3 regions of the Arthrobacter sp. K5 genome follow, and region 1 is predicted to be linked to each of the others. Evidence: riboswitches for the same ligand, from Rfam matches in the RefSeq annotation. Region 1 holds a riboswitch; each other region holds the start of a gene.

The links. A riboswitch is a leader RNA that binds a small molecule or an ion and turns the genes downstream of it on or off. The one in region 1 is predicted to bind thiamine pyrophosphate.
Region 2: it holds a riboswitch for thiamine pyrophosphate, as region 1 does, so the genes downstream of both, thiC (phosphomethylpyrimidine synthase ThiC) here and thiO (glycine oxidase ThiO) in region 1, are expected to answer to the same signal.
Region 3: it holds a riboswitch for thiamine pyrophosphate, as region 1 does, so the genes downstream of both, ABRP34_RS12330 (ECF transporter S component) here and thiO (glycine oxidase ThiO) in region 1, are expected to answer to the same signal.

The regions. Positions count from the first base shown of each region.
Region 1 covers NZ_CP159279.1:1,472,071-1,481,804, forward strand. Annotated here, with positions in the region: gene ABRP34_RS06545 (4a-hydroxytetrahydrobiopterin dehydratase) at 1-342, opposite strand, end outside; gene ABRP34_RS06550 (thiazole synthase) at 406-1,200, opposite strand; gene thiS (sulfur carrier protein ThiS) at 1,206-1,442, opposite strand; gene thiO (glycine oxidase ThiO) at 1,477-2,727, opposite strand; TPP riboswitch at 2,721-2,840, opposite strand; gene thiE (thiamine phosphate synthase) at 2,868-3,569, shown strand; gene ABRP34_RS06570 (ferritin-like fold-containing protein) at 3,570-4,256, opposite strand; gene ABRP34_RS06575 (RNB domain-containing ribonuclease) at 4,298-5,821, shown strand; gene ABRP34_RS06580 (DEAD/DEAH box helicase) at 6,123-7,802, shown strand; gene ABRP34_RS06585 (site-specific DNA-methyltransferase) at 7,808-8,680, shown strand; gene ABRP34_RS06590 (PHP domain-containing protein) at 8,777-9,622, opposite strand.
Region 2 covers NZ_CP159279.1:1,126,619-1,136,352, forward strand. Annotated here, with positions in the region: gene trmD (tRNA (guanosine(37)-N1)-methyltransferase TrmD) at 1-266, opposite strand, end outside; gene rimM (ribosome maturation factor RimM) at 267-848, opposite strand; gene ABRP34_RS05025 (RNA-binding protein) at 978-1,220, opposite strand; gene rpsP (30S ribosomal protein S16) at 1,222-1,635, opposite strand; gene ABRP34_RS05035 (hypothetical protein) at 1,829-2,263, opposite strand; gene ABRP34_RS05040 (VOC family protein) at 2,358-3,233, opposite strand; gene ABRP34_RS05045 (amidohydrolase family protein) at 3,313-4,395, opposite strand; TPP riboswitch at 4,431-4,538, shown strand; gene thiC (phosphomethylpyrimidine synthase ThiC) at 4,534-6,393, shown strand; gene ABRP34_RS05055 (alpha/beta hydrolase) at 6,467-7,201, opposite strand; gene ffh (signal recognition particle protein) at 7,259-8,839, opposite strand; gene ABRP34_RS05065 (glucose-6-phosphate dehydrogenase) at 8,924-9,734, shown strand, end outside.
Region 3 covers NZ_CP159279.1:2,715,361-2,725,094, reverse strand. Annotated here, with positions in the region: gene ABRP34_RS12360 (Na+/H+ antiporter subunit E) at 1-384, shown strand, start outside; gene ABRP34_RS12355 (monovalent cation/H+ antiporter complex subunit F) at 381-659, shown strand; gene mnhG (monovalent cation/H(+) antiporter subunit G) at 649-1,065, shown strand; gene ABRP34_RS12345 (hypothetical protein) at 1,136-3,118, opposite strand; gene ABRP34_RS12340 (DUF4235 domain-containing protein) at 3,590-3,853, opposite strand; gene ABRP34_RS12335 (heme-degrading domain-containing protein) at 3,911-4,462, opposite strand; TPP riboswitch at 4,582-4,725, shown strand; gene ABRP34_RS12330 (ECF transporter S component) at 4,798-5,418, shown strand; gene ABRP34_RS12325 (ABC transporter ATP-binding protein) at 5,418-7,079, shown strand; gene ABRP34_RS12320 (energy-coupling factor transporter transmembrane component T) at 7,076-7,879, shown strand; gene ABRP34_RS12315 (GNAT family N-acetyltransferase) at 7,876-8,370, opposite strand; gene ABRP34_RS12310 (hypothetical protein) at 8,429-9,424, opposite strand; gene ABRP34_RS12305 (UDP-N-acetylglucosamine 1-carboxyvinyltransferase) at 9,663-9,734, shown strand, end outside.

The sequences.
Region 1 (9,734 bases):
GATGTCCACCGACCGGTACAGGCCGGGCTGGGCCTCGGCGCCCGCCGCCGAGGCAGCCTCGCTGACGGAGGCCGCGGCCCGGGTGTCCCGTGTGGTTACCTCGCCGCCGACGTCGTGGGAACTGAACCGGATGAACACCCGGTTATAGCGCCAGTCCAGGTCCGGATGGTGGTCCATGTCCTCTGCCACACGCCCGACGGCGGCAATCAGCTCAAGCGCGGACGCCGCCGTCGGCGTTTTATAGACAGTGACCAGGCCGCCCAGCCTGTAGCGCCAGTCGGGAAGCCCTGCGAGCGCGTCGTCGATCTGGGCTCGGGTGAGAATGTCGTCTCTGGCGGCCACGGTGCACTCCTCGGAAGGACCTGTTGAGCCTGCCGCGCGCCGGGCCGGCAGAGGCGGCCGGACCTAGAGGAATTCCGCCCGGCCCTCCATGGCCGACGACGCCAGGGCATGCTCACGGCGCGGGATCCGCCCGGCCGCACGCGCCAGCCTACCGGCGTTGACGGCGTGTTTGAAGGCCTCGGCCATGAGTGCAGGGTTCTGCGCGCGGGTGACCGCGGTAGCCAGCAGCACGGCGTCGCAGCCCAGCTCCATGGCCAGTGCCGCGTCAGAGGCCGTGCCGATCCCCGCATCCAGGACCACCGGAACGGAGGCCCTCGACACGATCAGCTCGATGTTGTGCGGATTGAGGATACCCAGGCCCGTGCCGATCGGTGCCCCCAGCGGCATGACGGCCGAGGCTCCCAGGTTTTCGAGCCGGAGCGCCAGAACGGGGTCGTCGTTGGTGTAGGCGAAGACCTTGAAGCCGCGGTTGACCAACTGCTCGGTGGCGTCCACCAGCTCCACGGCGTCAGGCAGCAGCGTGTGCTCGTCAGCGATGACCTCGAGCTTGACCCAGTCGGTCTCCAGCGCCTCACGGGCCAACTCGGCCGTCATGACAGCCTCCCGGGCCGTGAAGCAGCCGGCAGTGTTGGGGAGCACGCGGATGTTGTGGTCCACCAGCAGCTGGAAGAGCGAGCCTGTTTCGGCCGGCGAATAGCGCCGCATCGCAACTGTGGTCAGCTGGGTGCCGGACGCGACCAGCGCTGAGCCGAGACCGTCCAGGCTCGGAGCGCCTCCGGTGCCCATGATGAGCCGCGAGGTCAGCTCCACCCCGTCAATGACAAGGCTGTCTGCTGTTCCAATCAGTGTTTCTGCCATCGTGCTCATCCTCCCTGGACTGCCGTGACTAGTTCGATCTCATCGCCCTCGGCGAGGGCGGTGCTGTGCCACTGGCTGCGCGGCACGACGGCTGCATTGCGCGCCACCGCCACACCCAGTCGCTGGCCGTCGGCGGCCTGCCCGTTGGCGGACAGGCGGCGTCCCGTGACCTGGCTGACGAGCGAGGTGACCGAGGCGCCCTCGCCTACTTCCTGTTCAATACCGTTCAGAGTGATGTTCATGCTGGTTCCTTGTTCGGGTCAAATGTGACGCAGGTCAATGTGAGAGTGCAGCGGACGCTCCCACCGGGTCCTCGAGCCCGGCGGAAAACCGGCCCGGCCGGAACGCGGCCCAGCGCGGATCCGCGATCCCGTCCATGAGCTGGCGGCAGATCGCTGCGGCCGCCGGGGTCAGCAGGACGCCGTGGCGGAAGAAGCCGGTGGCGATGATGAGGCCGGCTACGTCCGTCCCGGGCGCCTGCCCGCGGGCCGGCACCCGGCCAAGCAGCGGCGCGTTGTCCGGTGTTCCCGGCCGCGCCCGTGCGGTGGCTTCGAGCAGCTCGAGCTCGGCGACCGCCGGCAGCAGGACCTGCGCATCGCGCAGCAGCTGGTAGACACCGCCGGCGCTGGTGCCCGGCACCCCGTCCTCGCGCTGGGTGGCGCCAATCACCACCGTGCCGTCCTGGCGGGGCACGATGTAGACCGGAACGCCCCGCACCATGCCGCGGACCGTTGCGGTGAGCAGGGGCCGCAGGTGTGCGGGGACCCTGAGCCTGAGGATGTCTCCGTAGACCGGGCGCAGCGGCAGGTGCAGGCCTTCCGGGAGGTTCTGCAGCCGCGCCGCGGCCAGGCCGCTGGCCACCACGGTCTCGGCCGCCCTGACGGACCCGCCTCCGGCCAGCCGGACCCCGCAGACCCGCCCGCCGTCCCAGAGCAGGCCGGCGGCGTGCTCCCGCACCGCGTATCCCCCCGCCGCCGCAATCTCCTGGCCATGGCCGGCCAGCCCGTCGGCGATCGCCCGGACGAGCCTTCGCGGATCCACCTGGTGGTCCGCAGGGATATCCAGGGCGCAGGAGATCGCGGGGCTGATCAGCGGCTCCCGGGAACGTGCCTCGCGGATGGTCAGCGGTTCAACCTCCAGGCCGTGGGTCCGCTGCACGTCCCGCAGGTCCATCAGGGCGCGGCGGTCGGCGGGATCGGCACCCACGGCAAGTGTCGGCGTCGTCAGGTACCCGGCGTCCTCGCCGGCGGTGAGGGTGGCGGCAAACTCCGGCCATCCGGCGGAGGACTCCAGCATCAGTTCCAGGAGCCCTTCCTCCTGGTAATGCAGTTCGCTGACCGGAGCGAGCATCCCGGCCGCGGCCCAGCTTGCGCCGCTGCCGGGGGCTTCGTCGATGAGCACCACCGAGCGGCCGGAGCGCCGTGCCTCCCAGGCGATGCCGTGGCCCACCACACCGCCGCCGATGACGGCCACATCTGCCTCAAGACTCGTGGCGGCACATTCTTCGCCGTTTGTGCCAGGGTTCATGCATAATCCTTCCCTACGCCGGTACTAACCGGATCAGGTCAAGCGGTCGGCTCTGACGCCCTCTCAGCCCTGCGCCTTTTATGACAGCAGTAACGGCTCCCGCGGTACCTGCCCAGTTTAGAGGAACTAAGGTGGTTGCCATGACCCAGCACTCTGCCCACACCGCCGCCCGCCTGTACCTCTGCACCGACGCCCGCAAGGACCGCGGGGACTTCGCGGACTTCGTGGACGCGGCGTTTGCCGGCGGCGTGGACATCATCCAGCTGCGGGACAAGAGCATCGAGGCGGCCGAGGAACTCGAGCTGCTGGAAGTCGTCCACGCCGCCGCCCGCAGGCACGGCCGGCTGTGGGCGGTGAACGACCGCGCCGACATCGCGTCCATCGCCGGTGCACCGGTCTTCCACATCGGCCAGAAGGACCTGCCGCTCCGCGCCGCCCGGAAGCTGCTGCACGATGCCACCGTGATCGGACTGTCCACCCACAGCACGGATCAGGTGGATGCCGCCATCGGCGCCGCCCACGGTCGCAGCGGCCTGGACTATTTCTGTGTGGGCCCGCTCTGGGCCACGCCCACGAAGCCTGGGCGCGCCGCCGTCGGGCTCGACCTTGTGCGCTACGCGGCGGAGGCTGTCCGCACCGCGAACGAGGAACGGGTCGGCGGCCTGCTGCTGCCCTGGTTCGCGATCGGCGGGATCGACCGCACGAACGTGGAGCAGGTCCTGGCGGCCGGAGCCAGCCGGATCGTCGTCGTCCGCGCCATCACCGATGCGGCAGACCCGACAGCCGCCGCCGCGGAACTGCTCGACGCCCTCGACGCAACGGCGCCGGCGGCCATCTCCTAGCTATCCGCTCAGTCCCAGCTGCACCATCCGCCGGGAATGGTTGTCCGCGACTTCGGCGGTGATGCCCCGCATCAGCTCCCGTGCGGTGGCGTCCGTGGCGCCGGGCTCCGCCTCGACGAACAGCTCGCCAAGAAAGGCGTGCTCGTGGCCCACGCGCTGGGCCTGCGTGACTGCTTCACCCAGGAGGCGGCGGCCCCACAGCGCGAGCCTGGACGCGAGCCGGGGGTCGTCCGCCAGCGCTCCCTTGAGCCGCTCCCGGAGGACGCCCGTGGCTTCTTCCGACGACTGGATCTGCTGGATGAGCTCGCGCGTTCCGGGATCCACGAACCGGGCCACCGCGCGGTAGAAATCGGCGGACACAGTGTCCACCACATAGGCCTTCATCAGGGATTCGTACCAGTCCGCCGGACGGGTACGTTCGTGGAAGTGGTCCACGGCCGACTGGAACGGCAGCATCGCATTTTCGACGTCGACGCCCATCTCAGCCAGCTTGGCGCTCACCAGTTCGTAGTGCTCGAATTCAATGACCGCAATCCTGCCGATCACGGCCCGGTCATGCAGCGTGGGTGAGTAGCGGGCGTCGGAGGAGAGCCGTTCGAACGCGGACAATTCGCCATACGCCATCACGCCGAAAAGGTCTGCGACGAAACGGTCGTAGCGAGCGGTGTCAGCCGAGGATGTGCCCATAATCCAAGACTAACGGCGCAATTCGGGCTAACCTGATTTTCGTGTCACATCATCGTCTGTCGCCCAGCGTCCACGAGCAGACCAACGCGCTCGCGAACGCCCTGAGCGCACTGCGGACGGAGCTGGAGCTACCGGGGGACTTCCCCGAGGACGTTCTCAAGGAAGCCGAAGCCGCCGTGGCGGACCGGCAGTTTCCGGACCTGGACCTGACCGGGGTGGAATTCCTGACCATCGATCCGCCGTCGTCCACCGATCTGGACCAGGCACTGTTCATCGAACGCCGCGGCGAGGGCTACCGGATCCTCTACGCCATTGCCGACGTACCGTCCTTCGTGCGGCCGGGCGGCGCGCTCGATGCCGAGACCCGCCGCCGCGGGCAGACTTTCTACGCGCCGGACGGCCGGATACCGCTGCATCCCGAGGTGATCAGCGAGAACGCCGGCAGCCTGCTGGCCGGACAGCTGTGCTCCGCCTTCGTCTGGGACTTCGAGCTCGACGCCGCCGCCGAGGTGGTGTCCGTGGTGGTGCGCCGGGCCACCGTGCGCAGCCGAGCCAAGCTCAACTACAGGGGCGTCCAGGCGGACCTGGATGCCGGAACCGCCCCTCCCATGCTGCAGCTGTTGCGCGAGGTGGGGCGCAAGCGCGTGGACCTGGAGCGGGCCCGCGGCGGGGCCAGCCTGAACATGCCGGAACAGGAGATTGTTCAGCTTCCCGACGGCGGCTACCGGATCGTGGCGGTCCCCCAGCTTCCGGTGGAGGACTGGAACGCCCAGATTTCGCTCATGACCGGGATGGCCGCCGCTTCGCTGATGCTCAATGGCAAGGTGGGGATCCTGCGCACCATGCCGGCCCCGGATGAACGCTCGCTCAGCCACTTCAAGCGCCAGACAGCCGCGCTGGGCAAACCCTGGGACGGGCAGGAAAGCTACGGCGAGTACCTGCGCACCCTCGACCCCACCGACCACCGGCAACTGGCCATCCTCCATTCGGCCGGCATGCTCTTCCGCGGCGCCGCGTACACGCATTTCGACGGAACCGTCCCGGAGGTCGCCGTCCAGTCAGCCATCGGCACGGCGTACGCCCACACCACCGCGCCGCTGCGCCGGCTCGTGGACCGGTTTGTCCTGGTCATCTGCGAGGCACTGAGCAACAACCAGCCCGTGCCTGCCTGGGCCCGGGAGGCGCTCCCCTCGCTGCCCGAAATCATGGCGTACTCGGACCAGCTGGCGGCGAGGATGGAACGCCTTGCCCTGGACACCGTCGAAGCCGCGCTGCTGATCAACCACATCGGACAGGAGTTCGATGCCGTGGTGATCTCCGGGTCAAAGCCCGCCAAAAACGGGAAAGGGAACGGGAACGGCGCCGGAAATGGGAACGGCAACAACGGTAAAGGCCTCAACGGCAAGGGAACCAACGGGTCCGGCCCCTCTGGCGTGGTCCAGATCGCCGAACCGGCGGTGACGGCCAGGTGTGCGGGCGAAATGGAGCCCGGCACCAGGGTCCGCGTCCGGCTCATCTCCTCGGACATCGCCACCAGGGAGGTCCACCTCGAGCTCGTCGGCTGATCCGCTCCTGCGCCGACGCGGGCCCCTGCCGCGGCGTGAGTCAAGGAAAACACGGGTTTGCCAGTAGACTGGGTGGGTAGTAATGGATGCCCGGTCGTTGATTTCCTCGATTTGAATTCAACAAGCCCGCCCCTACGCGATCTTGAGTACCACCCGCCGGTCCCCAGTGCCGGCAATTAGATAGCCCGCGATCGGCTTCCACTGGAATTGCTTGCGCGCCTGAGCGTGCTCCGGAACGGCCCCCGTGCCCGCCCCGTTGAGCAGGCGGCGCCAATGCCTAAATGAATAAGGAAACTCCCCTGTGAGTGAATTGCATACCCACCAGCTGCTCTCCGACGACACCGGCACCGAGACCATCGAGCCGGAAGAAACCATCATCTCGGACGAGAAGCCGCACGAAATAGCCGAAAAGTCGTTCGCCGACTTCGACGTCCGCGCTGACATCGTTGAGTCACTGGCAGACGCCGGCATCACGCACCCCTTCCCCATCCAGGCCATGACGCTGCCCGTCGCCCTGTCAGGCCACGACATCATCGGCCAGGCCAAGACCGGCACAGGCAAGACCCTTGGCTTCGGCATTCCCGTCCTCCAGCGCGTGGTGGGCAGGGACGACGCCGGGTTCGACAAGCTGCCCTCCCCGGGCGCGCCGCAGGCCATGGTGATCGTTCCCACCCGCGAGCTTGCCGTCCAGGTGGCCAACGACCTGCAGACCGCATCCCGCAAGCGCAACGTCCGCATCGCCACGATTTATGGCGGCCGCGCGTACGAGCCGCAGATCGACGCGCTGCAGAAGGGCGTGGAAGTGGTTGTCGGCACACCCGGCCGCCTCATCGACCTCTACAAGCAGAAGCACCTCGTGCTCAAGAACGTGAAGATCGTGGTCCTCGATGAGGCCGACGAGATGCTGGACCTCGGCTTCCTGCCCGACGTCGAGACCCTGATCGCCGGGACCCCGGCGGTCCGCCAGACCCTCCTGTTCTCGGCCACCATGCCGGGCCCGGTCATCGCGATGGCCCGCCGGTACATGACGCAGCCCACCCACATCCGCGCCGCCGATCCGGACGACGAGGGCCTGACCAAGCGCGATATCCGCCAGCTCATCTACCGCGCGCACAGCATGGACAAGACCGAAGTGGTCTCCCGCATCCTGCAGGCCCGCGGCCGCGGCCGGACCATCATCTTCACCAAGACCAAGCGCACCGCAGCCAAGGTTGCCGAGGAACTGGTGGACCGCGGATTCGCCGCAGCTGCCATCCACGGTGACCTCGGACAGGGCGCCCGCGAGCAGGCCCTCCGTGCCTTCCGCAACAACAAGGTGGACGTCCTCGTGGCCACCGACGTCGCCGCCCGCGGCATCGACGTCGACGACGTCACGCACGTCATCAACTACCAGTGCGTCGAGGACGAGAAGATTTACCTGCACCGCGTGGGCCGCACCGGCCGCGCCGGCAACAAGGGCACCGCCGTGACGTTCGTTGACTGGGACGACATGCCGCGCTGGGGCCTCATCAACAAGGCGCTGGGCCTGAGCGTTCCGGAGCCGATCGAAACGTACTCCTCCTCACCGCACCTGTACGAGGACCTGGACATCCCGGAAGGCACCAAGGGCCGGCTGCCGCGCAGCAAGCGCACCCTGGCCGGCGTCGACGCCGAGGTCCTGGAGGACCTGGGCGAGACCGGCAAGAAGAACAGCCGCTCCGGCGGCCGCGATGCCGGCCGCTCCGGCAGCAGGGAAGGCAGCCGGGAAGGCAGCCGCCGCGGCGGTGACGCCGGCAAGCGTTCGGGCGAGCGCCGCCGTCGTTCTTCAGAGTCCGGCGCGGATGCCGGAACCGGCCCCGCTTCCACTGCGACTGTCGAAAGCGAGCAGCCGGCGCGCCCGCGCCGCAGCCGCACCCGCACGCGCCGCCGCAATGGCGAAGTGGTTTCCGGCAGCGAGTCCGCAGCAACCGGCTCGCAGCCGGGCGGCACCGAGGCTTCATAGCCTCAATGACTGAAACTGTCTGGGCGCCGGACGGCAGCAACCTGGTGGTGCACGCGGATAACGCGGACTTCCTCCCGACGCTGCCGGACGGCGCCTTCACGCTCATTTACGTGGACCCGCCCTTCAACACCGGCCGGGCCCAGCAGCGCCAGGAAACAAGGATGGTGCTGAACGCCGGCGGCGACGGCGACCGGGTGGGCTTCAAGGGCCGCTCCTACGACACCATCAAGGGTGCCCTGCACCGGTACGACGACGCCTTCAGCGACTACTGGTCCTTCCTCGAGCCGCGCCTGGTGGAGGCCTGGCGGCTCCTGGCCGACGACGGCACCCTGTACCTGCACCTTGACTACCGCGAGGTGCACTACGCCAAGGTCATGCTGGACGCCATCTTTGGCCGTGAGTGCTTCCTCAACGAGATCATCTGGGCCTACGACTACGGTGCGCGCGCCAAAAACCGCTGGCCCACCAAACACGACAACATCCTCGTGTACGTCAAAAACCCGGCCAAGTACCACTTCAACAGCGCCGAGGTGGACCGGGAGCCCTACATGGCGCCGGGGCTCGTGACTCCGGCCAAGCGTGAGCTGGGCAAGCTGCCCACCGACGTCTGGTGGCACACCATCGTCTCCCCCACGGGCAAGGAAAAAACCGGCTACCCCACGCAGAAACCCGAGGGCCTGGTGCGCCGGGTGGTGGCTGCGTCCAGCCGCCCGGGTGACTGGTGCCTCGATTTCTTCGCCGGTTCCGGCACCCTCGGCGCCGTGGCGGCCAAGATGGGGCGCAGGTTCGTCTGCGTGGACCAGAACCAGCCGGCCATCGACGTCATGGCCAAACGGCTCGGGGCGCACGCCGAGATTGCGTCCTGCCCGCCCGCGTAGGCATCAGCCCAAGTAAGTAGCACGTCAGGGCGTTCCCAGCGCTGGGAATGCCCTGACGTGCTACCCAGTTGGGATTCGGCGGACGCCAGATGGGGTTCAGCGCACGACGGCGGTGCCCGTGCCCAGCTCCTCAATCCGCTCGAACACGTCCGGCGCAGTCAGGTTCTCGCCCAGCCGGTTCGGCTTGCCCAGGCCGTGATAGTCCGAGGACCCGGTCACCAGGAGCCCGTGCTGGGCGGCCAGCTTCCGCAGGAACTCCCGGCCCTCCTCCGGGTTGTCCCGGTGGTTGACCTCCAGCCCGGCCAGGCCGGCGTCGATCATGTTGTGGTACGTGCTTTCACCCACGATGCGACCCCGTGCGGACGCAACGGGATGGGCAAACACGGGAACGCCGCCCGCGGCACGGACCAGTTCGACGGCAAGGGCCGGCTCCGGCGCGTAGTGCTGCACGAAGTAGCGGGAGTGGGAGGTGAGGATGGAGGTGAAGGCCTCGGAACGGTCCGCCACCACGCCCGCCGCCACCAGGGCGTCGGCGATGTGCGGCCGTCCCAGCGTGGCCCCCGGCGCCACATGGTGGATCACGTCGTCCCAGCTCAGGGGATAGTCCTCGGCCAGCAGCGTAACCATGCGTTCGGCGCGGGTGAGGCGGGCCTCCCTGGCCTTCGTGATTTCTTCGAGCAGCCCCGGGTGCGTGGGATCGTGCAGGTAACTCAGGAGGTGGACGCTGATCCCGTGCTCTGTCCGGCAGGAAATCTCCATCCCGGGCACCAGCGCCACGCCGTCATCAATCGCCGCCCGGGACGCTTCCTCCCAGCCGTCCGTGGAGTCATGGTCCGTCAGCGCGATGACGTTCAGCCCTGCAGCCGCCGCGGCTGCCATGACCTCCGCCGGAGTTTCCGTGCCATCGGAAATATTCGAGTGGGCGTGCAGATCTATCCTCACCAGCCCAGCCTAGTAGATGCCGCGCCCCAGTGGCCGGGATGGCCATGATTCTCCCTCCCGTTCTCCCTGCGGGGCCGGTGTTGGCCTAAGCCGCTCGGCTGGTGAGACGATG
Region 2 (9,734 bases), 350 kb from region 1:
GGGACGATCAGCACGGGCTTTGCCGCACCGGCCGGCCGGGCAGCCGCCACGGACTCCAGGGCCTGGGCCCACGGCTCGGCCTTCATCACCATGCCGGCGCCGCCGCCGTAAGGGGTGTCGTCCACGGTGCGGTGGCGGTCGGTGGTGAAAGTGCGGAGGTCGTGCACGTTCAGGTTCAGCAGCCCATCCTGGCGGGCCTTGCCGATAAGCGACAGCTCCAGCGGTGCCAGGTACTCGGGAAAAATACTGACGACGTCGATTCTCATCTAGGCTTTGGCCTCCGGCTCAGCCTCGTCCTCGGCGGAGTCAGAGCCCCTGGTCTCAGGGTCCTCCCCGCCCTCCTCGTTGATCTCGAACAGGCCCGCCGGCGGAGTGAGCAGGACGTAACCCTCCTCGACGTTCACCTCGGGGACGATCTGTTCCACGAACGGGATGAGGATTTCCTTGCCGTCCGGCGTTTCGACGACGAGCAGGTCCTGCACGGGCATGGTGTTCAGGGCGCTGATCTTCCCTACGGCCCGGGAGCCGACCCGGGCCTCAAGGCCGACGAGCTCGTGCTCATACCAGCCCTCGTCGTCATCCTCGTCGAGTTCTTCGGTTTCGATGAACAGCTTGGCGCCGCGCAGGGTCTCGGCGCGGTTCCGGTCGGCCACCTCGTCAAAACCGAGCAGGAGGATGTCCTTGTTCCAGCGGGCACTGCGCACGGTGAGCGGCCCGGCGGAGACGGGTTCCACCACAAACTCGGTGCCGGGAACGAACCGGTCCTCCGGCGCGTCGGTGAGCACCTGGACGGTCACCTCGCCGCGGATTCCGTGGGGTTTGCCGATACGGGCCACCTGAAGCTGCATGTGTTCCTCTGTTTGGACTGCGTGTATGCGTCGTTAAGACAATTGTGGGTGCCAGGGCCCAAAGCAGTCCGGCCCCTCCACCGTTAGCTGGTGGAGGGGCCGGACTTTAAGGCAAGTGTTGCAGGCGCGTTACCGGCGGCGGTCGGTGTCGACGACGTCGACCCTGACCTGCTCGCCCTCTGCCAGCGCTGCCACGACCGTGCGCAGTGCACGCGCGGTGCGGCCCTGGCGTCCGATTACCCGTCCGAGGTCTTCCTGGTGAACGCGCACCTCGAGGGTATCCCCGCGGCGGTTGTTCTTGGCACTGACTTTGACGTCCTCAGGGGAGTCGACAATGCCGCGGACGAGGTGTTCGAGCGCTTCTGCCAGCAACTTACTCAGCCTCGGTGGTCTCTGCTTCAGCCTCGGCGGGGGCTTCCGATGCCTTGGCCTTCTTGGTGATGGCTTCCGGGATGATCACGGAACCCTTCTCGGGAGCAACGAATGCTTCCTTGTCGGCCTTGGTCTTCAGGGTGCCTTCCTGGCCCGGCAGACCCTTGAACTTCTGCCAGTCACCGGTGATCTTCAGGATCGCGGCGACCTGCTCCGACGGCTGCGCGCCGACGGACAGCCAGTACTGTGCACGCTCAGAGTCGACCTCGATGTATGAGGGCTCCTCGGTGGGGTGGTACTTGCCGATCTCTTCGATGGCACGGCCATCACGCTTGGTGCGTGAATCGGCGACAACGATGCGATAGTACGGTGCGCGCATCTTACCGAAGCGCTTAAGGCGAATCTTTACGGCCACTTTTGTGGTCACTCCTGTTTCTGAAACGGGGTTGAACCCGCGTTCTGCACCCGTGGGGCGGGCCGTACTTGGGGGTTCGAAAAGGACAGGATCCAGACGCGGAGAGAGGGGCCACGCAGATCGAGTACCTGTCTATTGTGCCAGATCGTCCGCGTTATTTCGACTTGACATGCGGACGGAGGCTTATTGCGCGCTAGGAAGACCAGACATAGAGGCCGGTCCTGCTGCCCTCGTCGACGGTGGCGGCAAGCTCTGCCAGCTGCTGGACGTAGGTCTTCGCTTCTCCCGCACCAAAGGGCATGTCATCCTCGGCGGCCCAGCGCTCGGCCACCTCATCCAGGACGTTGCCCTCACCCTCGGATTCGTAGGTGAGAAGCTCGGCCAGGGCCCGGACCATCGCCGCCGGCACGCCCAGAAGTGAATCGCTGGCCACGTCCACCATGGCCAGTTCATAGTCCGCGCCCGCGGCGTGCACCGCGGCACCGGCAAGGTCGCCGAGCTGTTCGATCTCAAAATCAGTGATGCCGGCGATCCGGATGCCGTCTCCGGCAGCGGCGCCGCCTTCCAGCGCCCCTGCCCGCTTGAGGGCGTCATTGTGGGTGGCAACAAACACTTCGGCGAAGCCCATGGATTCATTCTCATTCCGTCGGCGGTGGATGCCCCGGCGTCGGCGGTGCCGGGGCCCTTCGAATGTCAGCCTAACCCAACCGGGTCCGCCGGGCTTAGCGCACGGCCACGCGGAGGCGGTTGCGCCACGGATCCTCGAACCGGAGCTCGGAGCCGGTGTGGTGCGATTCGACTCCGGCGACTTTGAGGCGGTCGGCGAGGGCGCCGACGTCGTCCCCCGAGGGGACCTCGATGAGGACCTCGCCAAGGCCCAGGGTGTCCCGGCGCGGGCCTGCGCCCCGGCTGTTCCAGACGTTCATGGCCATGTGGTGGTGGTAGCCGCCGGCGGACACGAAGAGTGCCTGGCCGTGCCAGCCGGCCGTCTTTTCGAATCCCAGGGTGCCGACGTAGAAGTCGTGGGCGGACTGGACGTCACCCACCTGCAGGTGGACGTGCCCCACCCCCGCGCCGGTGCCGCGCTGGCCTTCCACGGACTCCTGCGTGAGGTGGTCCTGGAGGTACTTCTGCGGCGGCAGCGCCAGGCTGTCCATGACCACGTTGCTGCCGTCCCACGACCAGGCCTCACGCGGCCGGTCCCAGTAGAGTTCGATCCCGTTGCCCTCCGGATCGGTGAAGTAAAACGCCTCGCTCACCAGGTGGTCGGCGCTGCCCACGAAGGACTGCGGTTCATACTGGGCGGCGCTGGCAACGGTGGCGGCCAGCGAGGACTGGCCTTCGAACAGGAGCGCCGTGTGGAAGAGGCCGGCTTCGCCCCGGCCGGGAATGTTGAGGCCGGGCGCGGGAGCAAGGTGCACCAGCGGCGTCGCGAGGCGGCCGAGGTAGAGGCCGCCGTCCTGCTCGGCGACGACGTCGAGGCCGAGGGCGCGCTGGTAGTAATCGGTCATGAGCTTCATGTCGCCCACTTTGAGCATGACGGTGCCCATGGTGAGGTCGGCAGGAAGCAAGTCCTGGCTGCTGTCTGCTGCTGTCATTGAATACTCCCGAAATGTCCGGACCACCGGATTTCGGCGGCCTCTACATCTCTAAATTACTTGAAGCTTCAATTTATTCCTAATGCACGATCTTTCCGCGGAGCACCACATTCGTGAGGCTGCGGATGGTCTCCGGCACGGCTCGGGGGTCTTCCCGGCAGACCACCACGTCCGCGGCCGCGCCTTCCGCCAGTCCCTCGGCCCCGAGCCAGCGGCGCGCGCGCCAGCAGGCCGCGTCAAGCGCCGCTGCCGCCGGAAGCCCGGCGGCGTGAAGTTCGAGGATTTCGTCCGCGATGCGGCCGTGGCGGATCACACTGCCGGCATCTGTTCCCGCGTAGATTTCGACGCCGGCCGCGTAGGCCTCAAGGACACGCTCGCGACGGCGGGCCCACAGTGCGCGCATGTGCTCCGCATACCGCGGGAACTTCGGCTCGGCCTGGGCGGCGATGTCCGGGAAGGTGGCGATGTTGATGAGCGTCGGCACGATCGGCACCTGCTGCTCGACGAACCGCGGAATGTGCCGGGGCAGCAGGCCCGTGGCGTGCTCGATGCAATCGATGCCGGCGGCCAGCATGTCATCCAGGGTGTCCTCGCCGAAACAGTGCGCCGTGACCCTGGCCCCCTCGTCGTGGGCGGCGCGGACGGCGTCCCGCACGGCCGCGGCGGGGAACGAGGGCGTGAGGTCGCCGGCGGTCCGGTCGATCCAGTCACCCACCAGCTTGACCCAGCCGTCCCCTTCCCTCGCCTGCTTGCGCACCGCCTCCACAAGGCCCTCCGGCTCGACTTCCACCGCGAAGTTCCTCAAATACCGGCGGGACCGGGCCACATGCCGGCCCGCCCTGATGATCCGCGGCGTGTCGGACCGCTGCTGCAGCCAGCGGGTGTCGCTGACGGCCCCGGCGTCCCGGACAAGGAGCGTGCCGGCGTTGCGGTCCGTCATGGCCTGGCGGTACGCCACGTCGTCGTCCACAGGACCGCCCGGGCCCAGTCCGATGTGGCAGTGGGCGTCCGCGAACCCGGGCAGGACCCAGCCGTCCAGGACGGCGTCCGGCCGTTGGCCCGGAGGATTGAACGTCAGCTTCCCGTCCACGGCCCAGAGCCCGCGGCGTTCCTCGTCCGGAGCAGTGAGCACGGGTCCGCTGAATTCGATGATGTGAGCCATGACTCCAGCCTAAGCCGAAGCTGTGGTAGCTTCGTCTACGACCACACGGGTGCCCCTGCAGGGGCTGAGATCAGGCTGGTGCAGCCTGCGACCGTTGAACCTGTCCGGGTAATGCCGGCGAAGGAAGTGAGCAGTACATTGAGCACCCAGAAATCACAGCTGAGCCCTGCCCAAAACAATGCAGCCCAAAACAATGCAGCCCAAAACAATGCAGCCCAAAGTGAAGCCACCGGTGATGCTGCCGGCAGTGTCACGCAGTCGCTGAAATCCCATTCACTGGCGTATCTGGAGGGGGACGGCCTGCGGGTTCCGGTAACGGAAATCGCCCTGGAGCCTTCACCGAACGGTGAGCAGAACGCCCCGCTGCGGGTTTACCGCACGGCGGGTCCGGGCAGCGACCCCGTGGTGGGCCTCGCGCCGTTCCGGGCGGAATGGATTGCGGCACGGGCAGACACGGAAACGTACGAGGGACGTGAACGGAACCTGCTCGACGACGGCAAATCAGCCGTGCGCCGCGGCGCGGCTTCCGCCGAGTGGAAGGGCGCCAGGCCGGTGCCCCGCCGTGCGGCGGAAGGCAAGACCGTGACGCAGATGCATTACGCGCGGCAGGGCATCATCACCCCCGAAATGCGCTTCGTGGCCCTCCGCGAAAACTGCGATGTGGAACTGGTCCGCAGCGAACTCGCCGCCGGACAGGCCATCATCCCCACCAACATCAACCACCCGGAGTCCGAGCCGATGATCATCGGCAAGGCGTTCCTGGTGAAGATCAACGCCAACATCGGCAACTCGGCTGTCACCAGCTCCATCGCGGAGGAGGTGGACAAGCTGCAGTGGGCCACCCAGTGGGGCGCGGACACGGTCATGGACCTGTCCACGGGCGACGACATCCACACCACGCGTGAGTGGCTCATCCGCAACTCCCCCGTGCCGATCGGCACGGTGCCGATCTACCAGGCCCTGGAAAAGGTCAACGGCGAAGCGAACGCCCTCACCTGGGAAATCTTCCGCGACACCGTCATCGAACAGTGCGAACAGGGCGTGGACTACATGACCATCCACGCCGGCGTGCTGCTGCGGTACGTGCCGCTCACGGCGAACCGCGTCACCGGCATCGTTTCCCGCGGCGGGTCGATCATGGCCGGCTGGTGCCTGGCCCACCACCAGGAAAACTTCCTGTACACCCACTTTGACGAGCTGTGCGAGATCTTCGCCAAGTACGACGTCGCCTTCTCGCTGGGCGACGGTCTCCGGCCCGGCTCGACGGCGGACGCCAACGACGCCGCGCAGTTCGCCGAACTGGACACCCTGGCTGAGCTGACCCAGCGGGCCTGGGAGTACGACGTGCAGGTCATGGTGGAAGGGCCGGGGCACATCCCGTTCCACCTGGTGCGTGAGAACGTTGAGCGCCAGCAGGAGCTTTGCAAGGGTGCGCCTTTCTACACGCTGGGCCCGCTGGTCACGGACGTGGCCCCCGGCTACGACCACATCACCTCGGCGATCGGCGCCACCGAAATCGCCCGGTACGGCACGGCGATGCTGTGCTACGTCACGCCCAAGGAACACCTGGGCCTGCCGAACAAGGACGACGTAAAGACCGGCGTCATCACCTACAAGATCGCCGCCCACGCGGCCGACCTTGCCAAGGGGCACCCCGGCGCGAACGAGCGGGACGATGCACTGTCCAAGGCCCGGTTCGAGTTCCGGTGGCGCGACCAGTTCGCGCTGTCGCTGGACCCGGTGACGGCCGAGTCCTTCCACGATGAGACGCTGCCGGCTGAACCGGCCAAGACAGCGCATTTCTGTTCGATGTGCGGGCCGAAGTTCTGCTCCATGAGGATCAGCCAGGACATCCGGAACGAGTACGGCTCAGCCGAGGCTCAGGCCGCACTCGCCGAGATGGCGGAGGGCATGCGCGAGAAGAGCCAGGAATTCCTCGCTGCGGGCGGAAAGGTGTACCTGCCCGAGCTGCGGCTTCCGGAGTCAGCCCGCAACTGACGGCTCCCGGAAATCCCTGTCCGGCTGGTATTGGGGGCTGGCCGGACGGGGGTCCGTCAGGACGAAGTGTTCATCAGGACGCTTGGGGATGCTGGCGCCGGCTGACCTCGGCGATGAACGACCTGATGTAACGGTCGCCTTCCGGTGAATCGTTGGGCCGGTGCCCGCCCGCAGCGATGCGGTGCAGGGCGCCCGTCTCCTGCAGGTAGCCGGCGATTTCCTCGTACAGCGGCTCCCAGCCGCCGGTGAGAACCAGGGTGGGAACGCCCGGCACGATCTGCAGCGGTGCCTGCCACGGGGGCGCCTGCAGCCGCAGCCTGCGCGCAGCCCGCTTCGCCTCGGGGGTACTGGGCTCCGGGGTGTCCGCCGCGAAGGCGCGGCGCAAAAACTCACGTTCGTAGTCGTCGTCGCCGAGCTGGTGCCTGACCTCGAACAGCGGCTCCATCAGGGCGCGGTGCGCGGCCGTGGCGGGCAAGTCGGCGGTGAGCGACAGGCAGGCCGGTTCCACGAGCGCCAGCGAGAAGACCAGGTCCGGGCGTTCGACGGCGGCCATCATGGCGGCGATGGCGCCCTGCGAATGCGCCACCACGTGGCCCCCGGCAGCCCCGCGACCGTCGTCGGCCAGGGACCGCAGCACAATGCGGGCGTCCTCGGCGAAGTCGGTCTCCAGCGGTTCGGCCTCCGTGTCAAAGCCGTGGCGCCGCAGAAACAGGGCGTCGTACTGCAGGGCCATGCCGTGCTGGCGCGGCCACGCCGCGGAGCCGAAATTCCCGGCACCGTGGACGAACACTACCCGCTGCTTATACATGACCCAACCTTATGGCAGCGGTCTGACATCGGCGCCGGCCGACATGACCGTGCGCCCCTACTTGCCGCCCATGAACTTGTCGAAGCCCTTGGGCAGGTTCAGCTGGGACGGATCGAAGTCGCCCGACTGCTGGCCGAAGGCTGCTCCGGTGGGCACCGCCTTGGAAGCCCCCGCCCGCCTGGCCTCCGCTTCGCGAAGCTCCTGCGCCGCCTTGGCAGGGTTGCCGGAACGGGCCTTTTTCTTGGGCGCGTTCTTGCCGCCCTTGCGGGCACCGCCGGCACCCATGCCGGGCATCCCGGGCATCCCCGGCATGCCGCCGCCCTGGGCCATCTTCTTCATCATCTTCTGTGCCTGGGCGAAGCGTTCCAGCAGCCCGTTGACCTCGGACACGTGCACGCCCGAGCCGCGGGCGATGCGGGCCCGGCGGGACCCGTTGATGATCTTGGGTGCCACCCGCTCGTGCGGGGTCATCGAGCGGACAATGGCCTCCACCCGGTCGATCTCGCGCTCGTCGAACTGCTCCAGCTGCTGCCGGATGTTCTGCGCGCCGGGCATCATCATGAGCATCTTCTTCATGGAGCCCATTTTGCGGATCTGCTGCATCTGCGCGAGGAAGTCGTCAAGCGTGAAGTCCTCCTGGTCGGCGAATTTCTTCGCCATCCGGGCTGCTTCATCCTTGTCCCAGGACTTTTCAGCCTGCTCAATGAGGGACAGGACGTCACCCATGTCCAGGATGCGCGAAGCCATCCGGTCCGGGTGGAACAGTTCGAAGTCGTCCAGGCTTTCACCGGTCGAGGCGAACATCACGGGTTTGCCGGTGACCGACGAAACGGACAGCGCGGCACCGCCGCGAGCGTCGCCGTCGAGCTTTGACAGCACGATGCCGGTGAAGTTCACGCCTTCGTCGAAGGCGGTCGCCGTGTTGACGGCGTCCTGGCCGATCATCGAGTCGATCACGAAGAGGACTTCGTTGGGGACAATGGCCCGGCGGATCTGGCGTGCCTGCTCCATCATGTCGGCGTCGACGCCGAGGCGGCCGGCGGTGTCCACGATGACGACGTCGTGCAGCTTCTGGCGCGCTTCCTCGACGCCGGAGCGTGCGACGGCGACGGGGTCGCCGGCCGGGTGGGCCAGTTCTGAGGTGGCGCCCGGGTGCGGCGCGAAGACGGGAACGCCCGCGCGCTGGCCCACAACCTGCAGCTGCGTCACGGCGTTGGGACGCTGGAGGTCACAGGCCACCAGGATGGGGCTGTGGCCCTGCGCCTTCATCCACTTGGCGAGCTTTCCGGCCAGGGTGGTCTTGCCGGCGCCCTGGAGGCCGGCGAGCATGATGATGGTGGGGCCGGTCTTGGCCATCCGGATGCGCCGCGTCTCGCCGCCGAGGATCTCGACAAGCTCCTCGTTGACGATCTTCACGATCTGCTGGCTGGGGTTCAGGGCTCCGGAGACTTCGGCGCCAAGCGCGCGCTCACGGACCTGCCCGGTGAATTCCCGGACCACGGGGACGGCAACATCCGCATCCAGCAGGGCGCGCCGGATCTCGCGGACTGTGGCGTCGACATCTGCCTCGGTGAGGCGGCCCTTGCCGCGAAGGTTCTTGAAGGTTGCTGTCAACCGGTCAGAGAGTGAATTGAACACGCGCCGTGCACTTCTTTCAGTGGATGAACGGGACTCGACTATCTAGGGTATCAAGTCACGCCTGCAAGGTGGCATGCTGGCAGGGTGACGAGCCAAACGACTGTAAAAACCCTGCTCATCCTCGGCGCCTCCGGTGATCTGACCGGCCGGCTCCTCCTGCCCGGCCTGGCCAGGCTGGTGGCCACCGGCCGCGCCACCGGCCTAAAGCTCGTGGGGGCCGGTTCGGATCCGTGGTCACGGGACCAGTGGCGGGAACGCGTGCACACCGCCTTCGATGCGGCCGCCGAAACAGCTGACGGCGCCGGCAAGGAGGCGCTGACGGCCACGGCAAAGTCCACGGAATACCATCAGGCCGACGTCACCGCGGACGGCCCGCTCGCGCAGCTCCTGGCCGACCTCGAGGGCCCGGTTGCTGTCTACTTCGCCCTGCCGCCGCAGGTCAGCCAGAAGGCCTGCGAAATCCTGCGGCCCGAGCAGGTCCCCGCCGGCACCCGCCTGGTGATGGAAAAGCCCTTCGGCTCCGGCGAGGAGTCCGCCCGTGAACTCAACAAGACGCTCCTGACCCTGGTCCCGGAGGACCATATCCACCGGGTGGACCATTTCCTGGGCAAGGCCACCGTCCTGAACATTCTGGGACTCCGGTTCGCCAACAATTTCCTGGAGCCGGTCTGGAACCGCGACCACATCGCCAAAGTGGAAATCATCTTCGAGGAGGACCTGGCGCTGGAGGGCCGGGCGCGCTACTACGACGGCGCGGGCGCACTGCGCGACATGATCCAGAGCCACCTGCTGCAGATCATGGCGCTGCTGGCCATTGAGCCGCCGGCCACCATCGGCGAGCGCGACCTCCGCGACGCCATAGCCACCGTCCTGCGGGCCAGCAGCATCAAGCCGC
Region 3 (9,734 bases), 1.2 Mb from region 1:
CTGAGCGGCCGCTTCAACGTGCTGAAGGCCGTACCGTTCGCGGTGGTGTTCCTCGGCAGGGTGGTGGCCGCCAGCTGCCAGGTGTTCTACCTGGCGGTGGCCCAGGGGCCCAAGGTGACCAACGCCGTCGTGGCCGTTCCGCTGCGCAGCCATTCGGACCTGATGGTGACGGCAACCGGCCACGTGATCTCCCTGATCCCGGGGTCACTGGTTGTGGAGGTGGACAGGTCCACCTCCACGCTCTACATCCACGGGCTCAACGTGCGGAACGGGGAAGACGTCCTCAAACTGCGCAAGGAAGTCCGGGACACCGAGGCGGGGCTCATCCGGATCATGGGAACGAAAGAAGAGCTTGCCGCCCTGAAGCAGGAGGTTGGCGCATGATGGAGCTGGTCCTCACCGTCACGGCTGTGGCGCTGGCCCTCGCCGCCGCGGGTGCGATCATCCGCATCGCCCGCGGCCCGTCCCTGCTGGACCGGGTCCTCGCGGCCGACGTGCTGCTTGCCATCCTCGGGGCCGCGCTGTGCATCGACATGGCAGTGAACCGGCACCTGAACAACCTGATGCTGGTGGTGGCCGTGTCCGTCATCGGATTCATCGGCTCAGTGACGGTGGCACGCTTCGTGGCCGACAGACGGGAGCAGCCCAATGAGTCCTGAACCGAACGCCGTGGATACCCTGATCGATGCTGTGTCGGCCGTCTTCATGGTGGTGGGCGCTCTGATGTCCCTCGCCGCCGCCATCGGCCTGCTGCGCTTCCCGGACCTGATGAGCCGCATGCACGCCGCCACCAAGCCCCAGGTGCTCGGACTGTTCCTGCTGCTGGCGGCGGTGGGGCTGCAGTTGCGCACCTGGTGGGTGTGGCCGGTTCTGCTCGTGGCCTGGATCTTCCAGCTGCTCACCGTGCCGGTCTCGGCCCACATGGTGGGCCGCGCCGGCTACCGCACCAAGCACCTCCACAAGGAGCTGCTCAGCACTGATGAGCTGGAGGCCGTGGTGGTGAAGGCCGCCAAGGCGGCCCGGGAATCGGAAGAGGACGACGCCGGCAACCGCACCGCTGGTTGACGGCGGCCGAAACCACGGGCAGGGCCCCGCCTGCTGAGCAGACGGGGCCCTGAGCGGTAGCAGCGGATTTCTACCGGGTTGCGAGCACCCCGGTTGCGGTGCCGCCACGGCTGGACTGGACCAGGACGCTGGTGATCTGCCGGTTCGGTCCGGGCTTCACCCGGTAGGACCAGGCACCGAGGGTGTCGACCTGTGCTGTGCCGATCTTGGTGACGGCCCGGCCGGGCGTGGTGTCGTAGATGACCACGGTAGTGGCCGGGATCAGGACTGCCGTGTTGCCGGCCAGCGTTGAAGTGCCCGTGACCCGAAGCTCGGTGCCCAGCCGGTGGCGGGAACCGGCGACAGCAACGGTGTCCGTCTGGACCGTCAGATTCACCGTCGCCGGTGCGCTGCCGATGCCGTTCTTGTCCGTGACGATCAGCTGGATCTGGATGGGGTCGTTGGCCTTGGCTGTCAGCGGCGCCGTATCGGTGGTCTTGGCGTAGTACGGGACGGTGACGGTGGGCTTGGCGGCTGTGTCGCTGGAGAAGGTGACGGCGGGTCCGCTGACCTGGAGCCACTTGTAGCTGGCGGCACCCGTGGAGGCGCTGCCGTCCAGCTGGACTGTTCCGCCGCGCGTGACCGTGGTCGAAGCGGCGGTGGCTACCGCCGTCGTCGGCTGCGTTTCGCCGGGGACGGACCCGCTGCCGGTGTCGACGACGGGGCCGGGATCCGGGGCGGGAGTGACCGGGTCCAGCCCGACCGGAGTTGCCGAACCGCCGGTGACGGTCACGGGCAGGGACGCGGAGCCGCCGGCTGCGGTTTTCACCGTGACGGTGGCCGGGGGAGCCTTCACCGGGAACGACTTTTCGGCTGCTGTTCCGGCCGCCGGCTCATCCAGTGTGCCCAGACCGGTGACGGTCAGCGGGTAGCCAACGGAGGAGAGGGCACCGACGGTCAGGTTCGTGCCGTCATAGACAGCCTTGGTGATCAGGATGCCGCTGGGCTTGGTGACGCTGATCTGGCTGCTGCTGGCGGGCTTGTCGCCGATGTTGGTGACCTTCACCGTGGCCGGCGCGGTCCCGGTGAACTGGACCCGGGCGTAATACCTGCCCGTGTCGGGGTCACTGAGCATGGGGGTGGTTTCGAAAACCCCGGCCTGCCCGTCCACCTGGAGCTGGGCGCCGTTCCCGCTGCTGGCGAACACATCGATCATGGTGCTGTTCAGGACGGCGCTGTCGCCGTTGACTCCCTGATTGGTGGAGATCTTGCCCTGGACGGTGAACTGGTCCGTTTCCAGGGCCAGGCCGCCGCCGTTCACCGAGAACTTGTTGTAACCGAACGGGCTGCCGGTAACGGTGTGGTCCTGGCCCGGGTCTCCGAGGTAGCCTTCGGGCGCTGCCGGGGCGGCGGCCGGATCCCACTTCAGGAACGGGCCGATGTTGCTCTTCAGGGCCGTGGAGAAGTTGCCGACGGCGGGTGAAATGTCCTCGACGAGCTTGCCGTCGCCGGCGCCGTCGGTGTCGATGGTGATGGTGCCGTAGGGGTGCTGGAACGTCAGGGTGGCGTTGGCCGGTCCGCCCTTGACGACGATGCGCTGCCGCCCGAACACCACCTGGTCGCCTTCGGTGACCGTGTTGGCGAACGCTGCCTCCAGACCGAGGACCAGGACGGCGCGGCCTCCACCGGGAAGGGCCAGTTCCGAGCCGGCGAGCATGTAGAACGCCTCTTCCGGGAAGTTGTCCGGGAACGAAATGGGGGCGGTCTCGTCCGGGATGTCTCCGGGCAGGAAGCCGCAAAGCGGGTTTTCCGCGTCAAGGCAGAGCTCGACGCGGGTTTTGTTGCTGTCCTCGTACCAGGACGGGAAGCCATACTCGGTGTTGACGGGCCCGACGGCGGTCAGTCCGCCAGGGTTCTTCACCGTCACCTGTGTGGCGGCAAGCGATGTGCCGGCGCCGGTCGCGGCGAGCAGCACGGCCGTCGCGACAGCGATTCCGCGGCGGCGGGATGGGCGCGGGGCCCGATGTCGTGGGGTCAGGCGCTGGGCCGACAGGAAAGGTGGGATGGATACCATTTTTGTCTCCTCGAAAAGACGCTGATGGCATCCACCTAATGCGGCGTGGGTTGGAAAAACGTTCGGGTACGAGGTTGCAAAAACCTTGGAATCTAAGGTTTTTGGCGGCGGCGTGGGGGGACCCGTGGTGCTCCTGCCAAGGCCTTGCCAGCGCCGCCGCGGGCCGTGCCGGGGCTTGATGCCGGCGGCTGCGGGGGCACGTGACCGGCTGCCGCCGCAGGACGTGACCGGACCCGGCACCGCGGGTCTGCGGTGCCGGGTCCGGCTGTTGTGAGCCCGGCCGAGGTCATCAGCACTGCCGGGTTCAGAACATGTATAGATTGGCGTGCCGGGCTTGGAGAAACCCGGCAGGATGCCGAACCGGCCGGACCAGGCTCACCCTATGTTGGGGGGCTAAAGGGCCGGGACGATGTCCTGGCGCTGGACGATGTCCTGCGCTGGGAGATGCCTGGGTCTTGGCGAAGCTTGCCGCTAGACGATGTCCTGGGTCTTGGCGAAGCGGGTGATGGCCCGCTGGGTGCCACGGTTGGCCAGCACCTGGATCACCGCGCTCACGGAAGCGGAGACGAGGGCGAACGTCAGGGCTGTGCGCAGCGTGGTGGGGACGTCGTCCTTGTCACCCTTGGGGGGCTTCCGGCCCGTGACCTTTTCCCAGATGGTATCGACGGCCTTGGTGCCGGCGAACCCTGCCAGCAGGCTGATGCCGGTGCCAAGCAGCTTGATGAAGAAACTCATTGCGGAACTCCTCGCGTGATGAACACTGGTCTTTTCCTACCCTATCCGCATGAGGCGCTAGCCTAGCCGCATGGACCGGTGGATTTCCCGCAACGCCTGCACCACAAGGTCGTGGTCCGCCTTCTGCGGCAGCCCGGACACCGTGACCACGGCCACCGCTCCCACGTCCCGCACATAGATCGGGAAGGCTCCGCCGTGGGCAGCGTAGGTGGACTGGTCGAACCAGGCGTTGTCCTCGATCCGTCCCCCGCCGGCCCTGCCGCGCAGGCCTACCAGCAGTGAGGGCTCCTCATAGCGCACGGCAGTCCGCTGCTTGGCCCGCACCCAGCCCTCGTTGTCCGGAGTGGCTCCCTCGAGCGCAACGTGGAAGAGGACCTGTTCGCCTTTGGTGATGTCGATGGCAATGGGCAGGTTGTCCTCCTTGCCGCGTTCCACCAGTTCCAGGCCCAGCGCCAGTGCATCGTCCTTGCTGAACCTCGGGAACTGCAGTTCGGCGATTTCACCCTCGATCTGACCGATCAGGGCTTCCAGGGATCCCGCCGGCTGTTCCTCGGAGGCATCGGGGTCAAAGGCGGGCAGGGCAGTGCTGCCGGAGTCCTGTAGCGTCATGGCCCCAATGTACTCCGGACAGCTGTCCCGACGGCGCAGGAAAACTCCGGCATTGTGACAACGGCCCCGGGATTCCGGGACCTCCGAGGTGTAAACTGGACCGGCCCACAAGGGCAGATTTATCACGACAGGGGAGCGCCGCCGTCGGGATGCAAAGGCAACTGCCAGCGCAACCGCGGATGGGCGCTGAGAGTGCGGACCGCCGCAGACCCTCGAACCTGATCCGGCTAGTACCGGCGTAAGGGAGTCGAGTTCTCAAAGTGCCCGGCAGCAGGTGGCCCAGCCACCGGCAGCCGGGGGAACGCTTTCCCCTCCTGTTCCTCAGGAGGACCATCATGACAACTGCAGCAATCAAGAAAACCAGCTACAACTGGCGCGTGGCCGACATCGTCGTGGCAGCACTTATCGCCGTTGCCGGCGGCGTGATCTTCTGGGCCTGGTCCCAGGGGGCCAACCTCATCTCCACCCCCATCAACGCCGTCTACCCGCCGCTGACCGGCCTGTACGCCGGCGGCTGGATGATTCCGGCGGTCCTGGGCATGCTCATTATCCGCAAGCCCGGCGCGGCCCTGTTCTGCGAAACGGTGGCAGCCACGGGTGAACTTCTCATGGGCTCGCAGTACGGCACCACGGTGCTGATCTCCGGCGTCCTGCAGGGCCTGGGCGCGGAGCTCGTGTTCGCCGCCCTGGTGTACCGGAAGTTCAACCTCCCCGCATCGCTGCTGGCAGGCGCCGGTGCCGGGCTGTTCTGCGGCCTCAACGACTCCTTCGCACCGTGGGGCTGGAACATCGCCTACGCCGCAGGCGACAAGTTCGCGTACATCGTGTTCTGCGCCATCTCTGGCGCAGTCATCGCCGGTGCCCTGTCCTGGATCGCCACCCGGGGCCTGGCCAGGACCGGCGTGCTGAGCTCCTTCGCCTCCCGCAAGGCAGCCACGGAGCCCGTCTTCTCCTAATGCCCGGACAACACGACGGCGCGGTCCGCCCCGCCGCGGTACACGCCCGCGGGTGGGGCTGGCGCCACGCCGGCCGCACCAAACCTGCCGTCCACGCCCTGGACCTGGACATCCGCCCCGGCGAACGCGTCCTGCTGCTGGGCCCTTCCGGGGCAGGCAAGTCCACGCTGCTCCACGCCCTGGCCGGGGTGCTGGGGGACAGCGACGCGGGCAGCAGTACCGTGCACGGGACCCTGGACGCCGGGACCCTTGACACCGGGGCAGCGGACCGCGACGACCCGGATGAGAGCGGCGAGTTGCTCATCGACGGTGCGCCGCCGCGCGCGCAACGGGGCCGTGCCGGACTCATGCAGCAGGACCCGGAAACCCAGGTGGTGCTCTCCCGCCTGGGCGACGACGTCGCCTTCGGCGCCGAGAACCTCTCCGTGCCCCGCGACGAGATCTGGCGCCGCGTGCACGAGGCGCTGGACGACGTCGGACTGTCGCACCTGCCGCTGAACCACCCGACGTCGGCCCTGTCCGGCGGCCAGAAGCAGCGCCTGGCGCTCGCCGGCATACTGGCGATGCGTCCGGGACTCATTCTGCTGGACGAGCCGACCGCGAACCTCGACCCGGTCGGCGTCCTGGAGGTCCGGGACGCCGTGGGCCGCTGCCTCGACAAGACCGGGGCCACCCTGGTGGTGGTGGAGCACCGGGTCGCGGCCTGGAAAGATCTGGTGGACCGCATCGTGGTCATGCAGCCGGGGTCCGCAGCGAACGGTGCGGTGCTGATCGACGGGACGCCGGACGAGGTCCTCGAGCAGGCCCGCGGGATGCTTACCGCCGCCGGCGTCTGGGTCCCGGGCTACGTCCCCGAAACCCGGCGCCGCCTGGCTGTCCCCGGCATTGACGGCGGCCAGCTGCTGCTCGCCGCCGAAAAGCTCGCGGTGTCGCGGGAACGGCCCCGGCGCCGCGGCTTCCGCTCCGTACCGCCCGAGCCCGTACTGCGGGACGTCACGGCGCAGGTCCGGGCGGGGGAGGCGCTGACCGTCACGGGTCCCAACGGCGCCGGCAAGTCCACCTTTGCGCTGACGCTCGCCGGGCTGCTGCCTCCGGTGGACGGCAAGGTCTCCGCGACCGTTGAGTTGAGTGGCGGAGCAGGAATTGACCCTTTCAAGTGGAGGGCCGAGCAGCTGATCGCCCGGATCGGCACGGTGTTCCAGGAACCCGAGCACCAGTTCGTCACCGGCCGCGTCCTGGACGAGCTGCAGTTCGGGCCGCGCCATCTGGGCCACGGCGAGGACCGCGTTGACGAGCTGCTGGAGCGCCTTCGCCTCACGCATCTCGTGGACGCCAACCCGTACACGCTGTCCGGCGGGGAGAAACGCCGGCTGTCCGTGGCCACTGTCCTGGCCGCCCACCCGCAGGTGCTGGTCCTGGACGAGCCAACCTTCGGCCAGGATGCCAACACCTGGGCGGAGCTTGCCTCGTTCCTTTCTGAGCTGCTCGACGCCGGCACGGCGGTCGTGTCCGTCACGCACGACGAGGAGTTCACGCATGTGCTCGGCGGCACCGAGCTGCGGCTGGGCTCCGGCGGACGGCCCGAGCCGCGACCCGTGGAGCCCGGGCTCATTGTGCCCACTTCAGAAGCCGAACCAACGTCAGAACAGGCTGCGACATGAGGGAAGCACTGACACTCACCGGAAACCGGGCAGTGCTGACACGCGCCAATCCACTGGCCAAATTCGCCGCGGTCTTCCTGATCACCCTGGTGCTGGCGCTGTCCATCGACTGGATGTCCGCCTCGGTGGCGCTCGCGTGCGAGCTGCTGGTCTTTCCGCTGGCCGGGTTGACGTTTTCGCTGCTGTGGCAGCGCGGGTGGCCGCTGATCCTGGCTGCCGCTGTGGGCGGCTGGAGCACCTCCATCCTGGCGCCGGACAGCGGAAGGATACTGCTCGACGTCGGACTTTGGTCCATGAGCGAAGGTTCCCTTCAGCTGGGGCTGGGTTTTCTGCTGCGGGGCCTGGCCATCGCCCTGCCTGCGGTGCTGCTGATGAGCTGCACCGATCCCACGGACCTGGCGGACGCCCTCGCCCAGAAGGCGCGGCTTCCGCATCGTTTTGTGTTGGGGACCCTGGCCGCGATGCGGCTGGTCGGGCTGATGGCCGAGGAATGGCAGACCATCGGCATGGCCCGGCGCGCCCGCGGCGTCGGATCGCGCGGCAACCCGTGGCAGCGGATGCGGGCCACCCTCGGGCAGAGCTTCGGTCTCCTGGTCCAGGCCATCCGACGCGCCACCCGGCTTGCCGTGACCATGGAGGCCCGCGGATTCGGCGGGGCCAGCCGGACCTGGGCTCGCGTGTCCACCTTCAGTGTGCTGGACGTCTGGGTGGTGCTCGGCGGAGTGCTGATTGCCGTCGGTGCGGTGGCTGCCGCGCTGTGGGCCGGTACGTGGAACATGGTGTGGCTTGAGGGCTCCTAGCCCGCAGGCCGCGCCATCCGGACCTCGGGCAGCCCTTCCCAATCCTCGATCGTGTCCCTGGCGCCGGTGAAGTCGAAGCCGTTGCGCCGGTAGAAGGCCTGGGCGCGCGGGTTGTCCTCGGCCACCCACAGCGCGGCCGTTTCCTTCCCGATCGCGGCATCGAGCAGTTCCTGGCCCAGGCCCCTGCCATGGTGGGAGGCGAGGAGATAGATGCCCCAGAGTTCGGTCTGCTCCCGCACCCCGTCCTCGGGCGGAAACGAACCGGCAAACCCCACCAGCGTCCCGCCGTCGACCGCTACGTAATGGCGGCCCGCGTGCGGTCCGGCCAGGAGTTGCCGCCACATGGCCAGCCGCCCTTCCACGCCCTGCCTGGCCATAAAGCCCGGTGAAAGCAGGTGGGCATACGTTTCGCGCCAGCATTCCAGGTGGAGCCGAGCCAGGGCCTCAGCGTCTTCGGGTCCGGCCTGGCGGACACGGCAGGTGTGATTCATGCCGCCGAGTCTAATGTGCGCGGGTCCAATGTTCCGGATCTAACGTTCCCGGCCGGCCTCAGATGCAGGAGTGGTCGTGGTCGAAGCCGTCGGCCACGAACTGGGTGAGGACCACCCTGCCACCGGCGGTGAGGGGCGCCGCAGAACACATGCTGGCGGCCTCGCCGGCGGTGCGCGCCCCGGCTAGCCAGCTTGGCAGGGAGTAGAGGCTGCTGGCCGATCCCACTTCGCCCACGATCTGCCCCCACTGCCGGGCAGAGGAGTAGATGCCCACCCTGGCGCCGATGCTGTGGAAAAAGTCGGCCATGCCTTCGAGGTCCGCCCGGTTCGCGTTCCTGTCGCCTGACCAGCTGTTGCCCGTCTCCACGTCCAGCCACCAGAGGTACGTCCCAGGCTCGGCAATGGTGCGGAGGTAGGCGTCGTCGAAGGCCTTGGCGTACCCGTACATGTAGGCACACGCCGCGTCGTCCTGCCCCTGGCAGGTGCCGTACGGGTTGGCCACGACTTCGCCGCCGTACTCGTTGTTCGTCGGCCACCAGGAGCCGCGCAGCCCCGGGTTGGCCGTGTTCACGTAGAGCGCCAACCGCGGCTGGCCGGTCCCGCCGGCCGAGTCATCCGCCCAGTCAAGCTGCTGGTGGAGGCACGGGTTGGTAGTGTTCGCCAGACCGTTGTTGACCCCGACAATCGCGAACGCAGGGTCCTCAGGCAGGTCGCCGCTGCACTGCGGCCAGGAGACGTCATTGCCCAGCAGGGTTTCGTTGCCTGTTTCGTCGTCGCCAGGGGCTTCGTCGCCAGGCTGGGCGGAAGCGGACTGTGCCGGCTGCGGGGATGGCCGGGACGCGGGCGGTTGCGCCTGCGCGTCGCCCGTGGGAGCGGCGGAAGCCCGGGGCGAGGCCTCGGTGACGGTCGATTCGGGGGCCGGCGGCGCGCCGTCGTCGAGCCGCGGTCCCGGAACAAAACCCACGGCGGTGGCGACCATGAACGACAGCAGCGCTGAAGCCCGGCGCCCGGCCGGGCGCCTCCTGGTCAGCACAGCGGAGCTAAAAATGGACACGGCGGCCTCCCGTTCCCTTATGGCCGCAACAGGTACCGCTAGCTTGCTCCCGGTACGCGCCGAGGTCAAGGCGGGCGCAGGACGCTTGACGAAGCCGTGGGGCGCCTCCACGGATTCTGTCACACCCTCCGGACCGTTACCGTAAGTTTATGCATGTAACGGGTATATCAACGGCACTCCCCGGAAGATATCCGCATCTATGGCGACTAAATAACTCATACCTGATATATTTTTGTCCATGACTCAACAGACCGCTGAACACGTTGGCCTGCTGCTCCGCGACGCCCGCGGCCAGAAGGGGTGGACCCAG